3 regions of the Mesobacillus sp. genome follow, and region 3 is predicted to be linked to each of the others. Evidence: riboswitches for the same ligand, from Rfam matches in the RefSeq annotation. Region 3 holds a riboswitch; each other region holds the start of a gene.
The links. Region 3 has a riboswitch for S-adenosylmethionine ahead of AC3EBE_RS03285 (amidohydrolase). Riboswitches for the same ligand answer to the same signal wherever they lie in the genome.

Region 1 (4,017 bases), on a different contig from region 3:
ACGGAATAAAAAAGAGTGTCAACAAAATTATTTCTAAATATTAAGTGGAATGTTCTGGATATTCAACTTAAGCAAGGACGGATGGGACCCCAGTTGCTTTTTCAATGGCCTGCTCAAGGTCTGCGAGAATATCATCTATATTTTCGATTCCAACTGATAAGCGAATCAGGTCCTCAGGAACTCCTGCCGCTTTGAGTCCTTCAGAGTCCAGCTGCTGGTGGGTCGTGCTGGCAGGGTGAATGATCAGGCTCTTGGCATCTCCAACATTGGCGAGATGGGACCATAAGTTGACCGAATTGATCAGCTTCGCCCCTGCTTCGCGTCCTCCTTCAATGCCAAATATGACAACTGAACCTGCCCCCTTCGGCAAGTACTGGTCAGCAAGCTTTTTATCAGGATGCTGATCATTCCCCGGATAGGATACCCAGGTGACAGCCGGATGGGCTTCCAGGAATTCAACGAGCTTTCGTGTATTGGCCACATGCTCTTTCATGCGCACATGGAGTGTTTCAATTCCAAGGTTGAACTGGAAAGCGCTAGCAGGGCTGATTGATGGACCGAGGTCTCGTAAAAGCTGGACTCTGGCTTTAACGATAAAGGCGGCTGGCCCGATTGCTTCACTGTAAACCAAATCATGATAGCTGGAATCAGGCTCATTGAATCCAGGGAATTTAGGAGATTTCCAGTCAAAATTACCGCCGTCGACGATAATTCCTCCTAAAACAGTACCATTACCCAGCAGCCATTTAGTCGCCGAGTGGATAACGATATCTGCACCATGCTCAATCGGCCTGCAAAGGTATGGAGTGGCAAATGTATTATCAATAATCAGCGGAACTCCTGCTTCATGGGCAATGTCCGCAACTGCCTTAATATCAAGGATCCTGAGACTTGGGTTGCCGATTGTTTCAGCAAAGACAGCTTTTGTATTAGGAGTAATCGCTTTACGGAAATTTTCCGGGTCTGTTGCATCTACAAACTTAACTTTAATTCCGTACTTAGGCAAAGTCACGGCAAACAGATTATAAGTTCCGCCGTATAAATTGGATGACGCTACAACTTCATCTCCGGCATGCGCGACATTAAGAATGGACATAGTGATAGCTGCCATCCCGCTGGCTACCGCGAGTGCCCCAATGCCCCCCTCCAGCAATGCAACCTTTTCCTCAAGGGCCGTAACCGTCGGGTTATGTATCCTTGAGTAAATATATCCCTCTTCTTTCAAAGCGAAAAGATCTGCCGCATGGTTCGTATCATTGAATTGAAAGGCATTGCTCGAATAAATCGGAAGCGAACGAGCTCCTGTCACCGGGTCAGGCGACTGCCCCCCATGGACTCCTAATGTTTCAATTTTGTAATTTTGCTGTTCTTTCGCCATTTCCATCTCTCCATTCAATCAGATTAATTTTAGGAAAGAAGATGCAAAAAAACCCTCTTCTTAAGAAGAGGGTTCATGATCATCTCTCCTTATCTTTCAGAGCATTACCTCTGATGGAATTAGCACCGTGTTTAAAACCGGTTGCCGGGCTTCATTGGGCCAGTCCCTCCGCCTCTCTTGATAAGAATATTCAGTTGATGTTCAAATTAATTTTACAAGTTAAAGTGATAATATCATGCAGTGAATCAAGCGGTCAAATATTTTTTAATTTTTCAGATAAAAACTTCTTCAGGCAGCGGCCGTGCCAGATAAATTATGGACTCCAGCGCAAGCAAAGTTCTGAAAGGGCACTCCAATTTCACATATCCGAGTTGTATAGCATCACGAAGTTTAATTTTCCCATCGAGCAAATACCGCATATTCCCCTCATTTCCAATCAGTGAAATATGCTGATCAGCTTGGGGACACCAGCCTTCGGTAAGATTTATTATATTCTTGTGAATGTGCAAGCAAAAAACTCCATATTCTATTTCAAACTCCAGGCAAAGGTTCATATTATGCGCTAGCTGCATAATATGATTCTTCTTCATCAGAACATTCCTGAAATCTTCAATTCTTTCCTTCATGCCGATCATCTCCCTAATATACATATTCCTTTTTATCAGGGAAAAACCTGTTTAATTCCTTCGACAAATAATATGGAAAAGTCGATTGCTAGCCATGATTTGATTCCTAAAAAAAAGACAATACCGTTGGATAATTCGGCATTGTCTTTCATTTCCCGAGAAATATCTCTACACCAATGGCGGTTTTACGCGGGTTTTGTTTCAAGAACGTTCGGTTTTGGCTTATTCATGCTTCTAAATACTATGAAGAAGTAAATTGAGCCGACTAGATATAAACATGCTGTAATACTGAATACCGCAGCATAACCCCAGTATGATCCGTATTTCAGGACAATCCCGGTGGACACAGGCCCCATAAGTGCCCAGCCCAGGTTAAAAACCATCTGGTTTACCGAATTGGCGAGTCCCTTCATGGAATCATCGACTTTCGACATCATCAACGACATTTGGATCGGGTTTCCGGCATTCATCAAAGCCTGCCGGAATAAAAATCCTAAAGCTGCCAGCCAAAATTGCTGGGTATAGGCGGTTAAAAGCAAGAATGGAAGGGAAAGAAGCTGGAGCACAGCGACTGCTTTTACCTCTCCAAGCCTGCGGACAACCATCGGCCCAATAATCATCGCAACCGCTGTTGCACCCTGACCGAGGGAAATGACCAGCCCTACAAGAGAGTTGGAAGCAGCAAACCGGTCGGCGAAATACAGGTTTAAATATGGAATGACTAACCCGGCACCAAATCCGATTAATAATTGCGCTACTGCGAATAGAATAACCATCTTCAGGCTAAAAAGATTCTGTTTAACATTTTGCAATCCTGTGAAATTGGACTTTGCGGAATTTGTTTTCTGTTTTTCTGTTAGCTTCGAGATTGGAATCAGCGCGGAAGTAAACAATGCCCCACCGATCAATAGCGTATATCGGATACTTTCAAGCTCAGTAAAGAATAACCCGAAAACATCCGTCAGCATTCCTCCCATAAGACTTCCGATTACATTGGCCCCTGTCATGGCGGCAAAATGAATGCTGAATAAGTGTACACGCTGTTCTGGCTTTGAGTTTTCAGCCAGCCATGGAATAATTGACACCTGTATAAATGCGGATACAAGACCTGTTCCAAACGCAAACAGGATAAGCATCGATTGTGTTTCCACCACACTTCTCACGAGGAGAATCGCTCCGGTGGAAAGAGCGCCAAATATCATCAGTCTCTTCCTGCCGACACGATCACTAATGAGGCCAGCCGGGACCAGGATCAGGGCAGTTGCCAGTGAAGCCATTGAGATAACCTTTCCGTTTACCAGTTCATTAAAGCCTAATTCACGAATGTAAAAATTGTAGATCACCATAAAAATGCCCAGTCCTATTTGTGTTAGGATATTGGCAATAAAGGTCAATTTGATATTGCGGTTATAGCTTTTGATTTGTTCTGCCCACTCGTCATAAAAAGCCATAGTATCCTGCGCTCCTCGAATATTTCGTATCTCTAAATATAATACTGTTTTTGGAATGTTATGTAAATCCTTTTTGATATTTTACTGCGATTTCCGGGCAAAAAAAAAACGGCTTAGCCGCTTGTTTGTACATTCTCGAGATTTTTTAATTTTTCATATAGATAAGGGACGGATTGAAAAGCATAAATCTTTTCTTGTACCTCTCCCCTGTTAATAATGATCAGGCATGGCACACTTTCAATTTGAAATCTTTCCGCCATTTCCGGTATAAAATTCAAATCCGCTTTTCCGTAGTCAATATTGGGCAGCAGCTGCTCTATGACTGTCAGCATTTTCCCTGCCACCTGGCATGTACCGCACATTGGCGTATAAAAATATAGGCAGCCTGTTCTTTTATTTGCAAGAAATGTATCGATATCTTCCTTTTTCCAATCCTTCATCTACAGTCATCCTTTTTCTAAATACTCTGCATGAACGTCAATATTTGCTGAAATCAAAACTGTAGCCAAATGATATTCTGGTGCAGTTGCGACCTCCCTGTACATTTTATCGATGTACAAAT
Region 2 (4,017 bases), on a different contig from region 3:
AGTGTCTGCAGGAGATGGTTTGATTTTTAGTGACTGGAAAAAACGGCTTGAAATTTCCAGTTCGTCGATATATTGGTGTTTTCCGCCGATATATTCTATTTTTCGTCGATATATTTTATTTTTCGTCGATATAATTATCTTCTCGCAGATAATTCTTATTTTCTGCTGTTGTCTGATGCAAAGTTGCTGTTAAAATGGCTGATTTCCTTTAAAGTGAGACCAGTTTTATAATTCGGCTGCGTTTTTTTACGAACACGGCTTATTTTTTATAATGATCTCGCAATTTCTTCATCCAGTCCTCTTCGAACGCATCCGATTGGCCCCAGCCAGGGATGATGTCTGCAAGGTTCACCATGTTGACCTTCTCTTTGGACTCCTGAAGCTTTTCCTGTGAAATCAATGCTGCTTCAAGATCGTATGTTGCTGGTGTTTCTTCACCTGCAAGCTTTTTCGCAAGAATTCTCATATTTACCGCACCAATCAGCTTTGGATCAACAGCAGCAGTATATTTCCATGAGCTTCCTTCACCCTGGATTTCCTGAAGGTCAGCATTTGATACGTCAATTCCGTAAATCTTGACTTCATCGCGGCCTGCTTCCTTGATTGCACGGGCAGCACCGATTGCGAATGCGTCCCATGTTGCAAAAATCGCATCGATTTCACCTTTTGGATGCTTGTTCAGCATCGCTGCCACAGCATTCTGTGTCTGGACACTTGTATCTGCAGCGGCAACTCCGAATCTCTCGACTTCCTTGATGCCTGGATTTGCTTTCAATGTTTCCTCATAAACTTTGTTTCTTCTAACCATTGGCGGGAAACCGTCCACCCATAGATAAACAATATTGGCTTCGCCGTTCTGTTCTTTTACAAGCTGATCAAGTGCCAGCTTGGCAAGTGCTTCATCATCCTGGGAAGTTAGAGTGACACCTTCCACCTGAGATATATCTGGATTTGAGTCAAATGTGACCACGCTTTTTCCTTTTTCAGCTAGCTTTTTCACGTCTTCAACCGTTGCCGCATCGTCACCATGTGAAATCAGGAAACCATCGTAGTCCTGCTGAAGCGCCTGGTTGATGGCATCATGGAACTTCGCTGTATCGCCATTTGCTGTGAATACGTCCACCTTGAAGCCGAGCGCTTCGCCTTCTGCCTTAGCACCAGCAAGATATTGGGCAGTATGATCATCCCCGCCGATTTTGCGGATGACCTTGATTTTTACTTCTTCCCCTTTTGCGAACCGGTCTGGCACTCCTTCAACCGGACCGCTTGCGGTCTTTGTTTCTCCGCCGCCGCAGCCTGTCAGAAGCAGCGCCGCCGCAATTGCTGTTAAAAATACTTTCTTTACACCATTTCTCTTCATGTCTAGATCCCCCTTATGTGTTGATTTGCTTTTTGATAAACACAAACAAAAAAACCTCTCCAGAAAAGAGAGGTTTCATCAACGCAGAAGTACAAACGGATTCTTCCTCTCTTATCTTTCAAAACATATAAATGTTTTGCAGGATTTAGCACCAATTCCATAATGGAACGGTTGCCGGGCGTCATAGGGCCAGTCCCTCTGCCACTCTTGATAAGAGAATTTCTTTATTAAGTTAACGGAGCAAATCGATAAACTTACTTTAATCTCCTATAATGATATTGTCAATATTATTATGAAAATTAAATTTTATGTAATTATTTTATTTGAAAATAATACTCACGAATAGGGACTTCCCAATGCAAAATAGGCCTCATAAAAAAGAAGACTCCCAAAATAGGAGTCTTCCATTCCCTCATTATCCCCTGCCTGCGGCGGTCATCCACTCATACTGCCGAAGCTTTACTTCGAACAGTGTCAGCGGGTCACGGTACAGTTCAGGATTTAATCTTAATTTTTCAAGCTCAGTCTTGCCGTATTGAATTTCATTTTCTGCTTCTTCCACGGCTTTCTCGAGCTCAATGAATGGATGTTTGAAGAACAGGTTAACATCGCGTTCAATCGATTTTTCAAAAATCTCGAATTGCTGCAGGAATTTGTTGGCGATTGTGACGCCGATATCATAGTAATCTTCTGTTTCAATGTAGGTTTTATAGCGATTATACAGCATGGTATTGTTTTGCGGCAGCACTCCGAGCAGCTTGCCGGCGCTTTTCAGGAAGAACTGCTGCGGTGTTGAGCGGTGCATGATGTTTACTTTTTCATAAAAGATGCCATTCGTCATCCTGTCGGCGTCGCGGCGCCAGTCATCAAGCACCCTGAAGTCGCAATCAAGCTGCAGGCGATCATCACCATACATTGCATTGAAACCTTCTGCCATTTCGTTCAAATACGATTGGCTATGGTCGAATTCATCCTTCGAAAATTGGATCCAGTCCTCAAGTGTTTCGCGGAACTTCGGCAGGACGGTTCCATCGAAATATTCCTGGATTCTTTTATTCATTTCTTCATCAATTTGATCGTGCAGCTTTCCAAAATCACTTTCCTCTGTAACTAAATCAGAGCAGCTCCGCAGAATTCCGGGAACCTTCTCGATGATATCTGCACGGGTATCGTCCTTGATTTTACGGAACGATTTTTTGATGGAGCGAGATTTTTCTTCCTCAATATCGCCAAGCTGATTGATTGCGCCATTCAGCTTCACAACCATTTCTTCATTCCAGCTGATTGATTCCATATGGTTGTTCTCGATTTCGATTCGCTTATCCAGAAGATACGTGATTGCCCTTCTGACGAAGAATTGCAGCTTGCTTGTGCGCTCTTCCTCAAAATCGATGGCATTTTTATTTGTTTTTATAAAATCGGAGAAGTCCTTGAGCTGCTGCTGGGTATCATAATTAGCCGAGAAGGCGAACATCTTCGCTTCAGGATAATACTGGCTGATTTCAGTCCATGTATTGTCAAATACCTCAATCGCTTCCTGCTGGCTGTAGATCACATCCATTTTATTCAACAGGAAGTGGATCGGCAGGTTCGGGAAATATTCGGAGATCTGCGTAAGGATTTCCCTCTCCTTCTCTGTAAAAGGATCATTTGCATTTAGCACGAACAGCAGGCTGTCGGCATACCTCAGATAATTGAACAGCGGGTGCTTGTCATAGTTATTGCGGTTGACTCCTGGTGTGTCGATTAAAGCCAGGCCATGATCGCGCAAGAATGGGAATTGCGCTTTGAAGTCAATAATCGTCTCGTTTTTATGCGTCTGGCGGCGGACTCCAACTGACTCCTGGAAATCCTCCACTTCGTGAATTTCACGCACGGCTGTATCTGTTATTTCATGGATTTCTGTGTTTTCTTGGTCTTTGAACTGGATTACTGCTGCAGTTGGGGCATTGATCAATTCTTCACCAATGATCGTATTGACAAAGGATGACTTGCCATTGCCTGATACACCAGCAACAAGAAGGTTGTGGGTATTTGATTCATTTAATTCCTGCACCATCCATTTTATCCGGTTTCCAACTTCGATTTCATGCTCCTCAGCCCATTTGATGATAGCTGAAAATAACTCCATGCTATCCTCATAGCCATTATTGTATTCCCGTGAATTCAGGACCAGATTTTCTGCATCATGGATCGCAGACGGGCTGATTTTCGATGGAAAGACTTCATTCCAGGCAATGATGGATGATGCTGACACCAGGCTATTTGCCGGTGTCGTGATTTTTAGCCAGTTCGTTAAAAGCTCAGGAATCAATGGAGAAATTTCTTTGATTAGACGATCGCCATTGATTAGTTCAAAATATGCTTCCTGATAAACTGGTGACAGCTGGCTCCAGCCGTCCCTCCTGTTGCCGTCCATGCCGCTGAATAAGTGGTTGAACTCTCTCAGCCATGTCATATACGTGCTTTGGCCTTTATAGCTATTCCATAATGAAACAGCCAATTGCTCAAAACGGCCACGGTCTGCCTGGAATAACACCGATAAAGCTGTGCTGAAATACGCTGGCTCAAATGCTTTAGTATAGCCGTGGACTACATATTGATTCAGTACGTCGAACCATTTCGGCGATCCTGTCCGCACACCTTCTTTGACAGCC
Region 3 (4,017 bases):
TTTTTTCAGGAGATTAGGGTCTTTAACTGGTTTGACTGCTATGATGGAACCTGTTTTAAAAGTTGGCTCCATTGAACCTGATAGTACTGTTTTTAACTGATATCCCAGGAATTGAGGCTCGCCTCCTGAAGCTTTTGATGAGATGACAACAAAGAGCATGAATACAAATAGTATAAATAATAGAGTTGTTATTAAATTACTTATGATATTCAAGGTTTTTTTCGTGTTCATAGGCTTTCTTCCTTTCATTTACGTCTATGAAATTAGTCTGTTTTAGAAAATGAAACAGTTACTCCTTCTGACTCATTTCCTGATTCATCAACAGTAGTAATCTTATAGACGTGTGATGGTTCTGTTGGTTTATCTAAAAGTTTTCCTTCACGATTTTCTCCCAAAAATACATTATCTTTATAAATCTTTACATGGCTAAAATCTTGATCTTTTGGATTAGTCCACGTAATCTCTATTTCTTCATTATTTTCATTGCTACTTAAACTGACGCTGTTTACCTCTTCTGGCGGCTGCTTATCTTCTGTAATCTTTTCCTCAGTTTTCACTGAAATTATTACTCCATCGCTTTCATCACCTGATTTGTTAACAACTGTTAATTTGTATTCATATTCGCTAGCTGGTTTTAAATTTTTATCTTCAAAACTATTTCGCGTAAGATTGTTTGCAATTAATGTTCCGTTTCGGTAGATTTTTACAAAATCAAATTCTTTTTCTTCTGGGTTCTTCCAACTTAGGTTTATGGAGTCAAATCCATGTAATTCCTTTAAATTAGTAATTTCAAGTTTCGAAGGAGTTTCAGCTTCAGGAACAATTGCAGTAATTCCTTTACAATTATCAATGTCCTCTTGGGTAATAGTAATTTCCTTTGTGCCCCATACATCTTGATCTTTTTCTTTATTCGGATCATTATTCGGATTTCCGTGATTCGGTCTTTGATCAGCTTTGAATTTATATTTTCCTGGACTTAATTTATTTAAGTCAGGTGTATAAATAAGCATAGTTTTATTTGAATTTGAATCTTGGCCTGGCAATGGCGGGACTTCTCCTTCATACAACAGTTCTCCTGGATTTTTTTGGTTTGGTCCACTTTCATTTAGACCGACCTTATATAGGTAAAATTTTGTAGGTCCTGCCATGGCATCACCTACATTAGCTAGCTCTGAATAAATTTGACCTTCAAAATCTGGTGTACAATAGCCCGCTATTCCGGTAAATTTTAGTGAACTTCTATCCCATTCTTCTGAATCCCCAGGAAATTCAGCATCTGCCCCCAGGAAATTATCAATTACTTCAATATCATTAAAATAAGCTCCAGTATGCGTAGTTAAATAAGATCCTGTAAAGACAAAGAGATACCATATCGCTACAATTTGAGCAGCAATAGAAATGCCTCTACTCTTTTTCTTAAACTTTCTCAATCTGCTCGCTCGTATAGTACTCCCCTCCCAGTGTGTTTTAATTTTATGTATTATATTGAGAACGAAGTTGGTGATTTTATCTCTCACTGTTATCAACTTCCTTAAAAATTTTCATTTTTCGTTCTTTTTAAAGAACTTATAGACTGAGTATATTGCAACCTATTCTTTTTGAAAAACACCAAATTTCGCCGTTTTTTCTTAATAACGAACGTTTTTCATATATTACCTCTTGTTTCCTTCTGTTTTCACATTATTTCATTCTTTTTATTGAACAATAATGTTTTATATATAGAACAAAATAACCAAAAAAAGCTTAAGCTAGGAATCCTTCAATCCCCAGCTTCAGCTTCTCCTATATTATACCGTCAGCTCTGCCCCTCTTGCCTTCTCAAAATCCTCCTTAACTCGTCCTAGTAAACTCTCATCCACCAACAACCGGTACCCAGCCAGCGCCAACGCCTTAGCCCCAGTCAACAAAGCCTGATCTCCACGCGGAGACCCCGTTGCATCCCTGAACTCATGAGTATGCGCAATCAGATTATCTGCACCAATCTTAATATAAGGATGAGCCGTCGGTGCAACATGGCTGATATTCCCTGCATCCACGGAAATTCCCTGTCCTTCGATTTGAACTTTTTAGTGACTTTTTCAAATGTAATCATCTCGACACTTCCTCTACCCTTTCTCTACTTTGCTCATCAGACTACTCAGATATAAACTCAAAGCTCTCCTCAGCTCCTGTCTCCTTTTTGAAAACTAAAAACCCTCTCCTTATCCATACAAACACACAGACAAGAAGAGGGTATATAGGTACCCGCTTGCTTCTCATCTGCCAGGCTGATTGGAAAAATCAGTCTGATGGAATTGGCACGGTGTCTGCTGCACGCAGATCCGCTGCCGAGGTTTCACAGGGCCAGTCCCTCCACCTCTCTGGATAAGAAAACGAAACTTTTTATATTCGGTTTTTTAACATGTCCCTCATTTTAGGGCAATAAAAATTAGGTGTAAACGAAAAAATTTCAAGATTTTTTTATAGTTTGCTAAAAACCCAGATTTTCCAACGATTATACCAGTGAAAATTTTTTCGGTTCACTAAAAATGTTTTTTGGAAATCACAAGCTAGCTTCCAGCTTTTACAGCCTGGCTTGGATAGGGCGGACCGGTACCTCTTTTTCAATATTGACTACTGGCTTTTTAGACCAGTAAGTCGCGAGGATTGGTCCGGAGATATTATGCCATGCTGCAGCAAGGACGCTCGGAAGTGCTGCCAGCGGCCCGAAGTGTGCGGTTGCCAATGCTACGCCTAAGCCTGAGTTCTGCATACCTACTTCAATCGAAATCGCTCTTCTATTTACCTCATCCTGGCCCATCATTTTTCCTGCAAAGTAGCCAAGCATCAGGCCGAACCCGTTGTGTAGCATTACTGCTGTAAAAATAATGAGCCCTGACGATGCAATGGTTGCAGCATTGCCCGATACGACCACGCTGACAATCGTGATGATCGCTGCAACCGAAATAAGCGGCAGAACTGATAGGCTTTTTTCAACTGCCACAGGGAAGAATTTCTTGATCGCTAAACCTAATACAATCGGAAGAATGATGACCTGGACAATTGACTTAAACATCGCAAAAGTATCAACCGGCATCCATTGGCCGGCTAGCAATAACAGGAGCAATGGTGTCATGATTGGTGCCAATAGTGTTGAAACCGAAGTCATGGCGATTGATAATGGTACATTTCCTTTTGCCAGATACACCATGACGTTGGAGGCTGTTCCGCCTGGTACGCAGCCGAGCAAAACGAGACCTGCAGCCAATTCGGCTGGCAGATTCAAAACTTTCGCAATCAGGAATGCGACAACTGGCATAATGATAAACTGGGCGCACACGCCAATGATGACTGGGATAGGCTTCGTAAAGACAATTTTAAAATCAACCGCCTTTAAGGTAAGCCCCATGCCAAACATGACAACGCCCAGCAAAATGGTAATGTATTGGCCCAACCCCAGGAATGGTTTTGGAACCAAAAAGGCAACGGCAGATGTAAGGATGACCCATACTGCAAAATATTTTCCTGCAATGTTACTGACAGCTTCGATTACTTTCATTTCACTACACCCCTTTCTTCGGCTTTACAATTTTATTTGGATTTAATAGATTGTCAGGATCAAGGGCTTGTTTGATTTTTTCCATAACGAGAAGGGCATCTCCATGCTCTTTTTGCTGATATTTCTGCTTACCGATTCCCACTCCATGCTCTCCAGTACATGTTCCTCCGCGCTCCAGGGCGTACAGGACAATTTGTTCATTTAGCTGTTCCGCTCGATCAATCTCTTCTTGGTCATTCAGATTAATCATCAAGAGTACGTGATAGTTTCCATCTCCTACATGGCCGAGAATTCCGCCGGTAAGCCCCAGTGAATCAACTGCTTCCCTTGCATGGCGAATGGCACCTGACAGCTCTGAAATTGGAAGGCAGACATCTGTCACCATCATCTTTTTGCCGGGATATCCATGAATATAGGCATAGGCAAGATTGTGCCGCGCCTCCCATAACCGGTTCCTGGCAGCATTATCTGTTTCAAAT

Region 1: another riboswitch for S-adenosylmethionine. It lies ahead of AC3EBE_RS11650 (O-acetylhomoserine aminocarboxypropyltransferase/cysteine synthase family protein); the one in region 3 lies ahead of AC3EBE_RS03285 (amidohydrolase).
Region 2: another riboswitch for S-adenosylmethionine. It lies ahead of AC3EBE_RS20295 (sugar ABC transporter substrate-binding protein); the one in region 3 lies ahead of AC3EBE_RS03285 (amidohydrolase).

What each region holds. Positions count from the first base shown of each region.
Region 1 is NZ_JBYNSB010000030.1:85,767-89,783, reverse strand. Features, by position in the region: gene AC3EBE_RS11650 (O-acetylhomoserine aminocarboxypropyltransferase/cysteine synthase family protein) at 68-1,378, opposite strand; SAM riboswitch class I at 1,465-1,565, opposite strand; gene AC3EBE_RS11645 (hypothetical protein) at 1,651-1,968, opposite strand; gene AC3EBE_RS11640 (MFS transporter) at 2,190-3,455, opposite strand; gene AC3EBE_RS11635 (thioredoxin family protein) at 3,569-3,895, opposite strand; gene AC3EBE_RS11630 (toprim domain-containing protein) at 3,902-4,017, opposite strand, start outside.
Region 2 is NZ_JBYNSB010000055.1:76,835-80,851, forward strand. Features, by position in the region: gene AC3EBE_RS20295 (sugar ABC transporter substrate-binding protein) at 260-1,360, opposite strand; SAM riboswitch class I at 1,469-1,577, opposite strand; gene AC3EBE_RS20300 (dynamin family protein) at 1,776-4,017, opposite strand, start outside.
Region 3 is NZ_JBYNSB010000012.1:134,743-138,759, forward strand. Features, by position in the region: gene sipW (signal peptidase I SipW) at 1-231, opposite strand, end outside; gene tapA (amyloid fiber anchoring/assembly protein TapA) at 264-1,517, opposite strand; partial or broken gene AC3EBE_RS03285 (amidohydrolase) at 1,788-2,039, opposite strand; SAM riboswitch class I at 2,253-2,371, opposite strand; gene AC3EBE_RS03290 (bile acid:sodium symporter family protein) at 2,564-3,538, opposite strand; gene AC3EBE_RS03295 (FAD-binding oxidoreductase) at 3,543-4,017, opposite strand, start outside.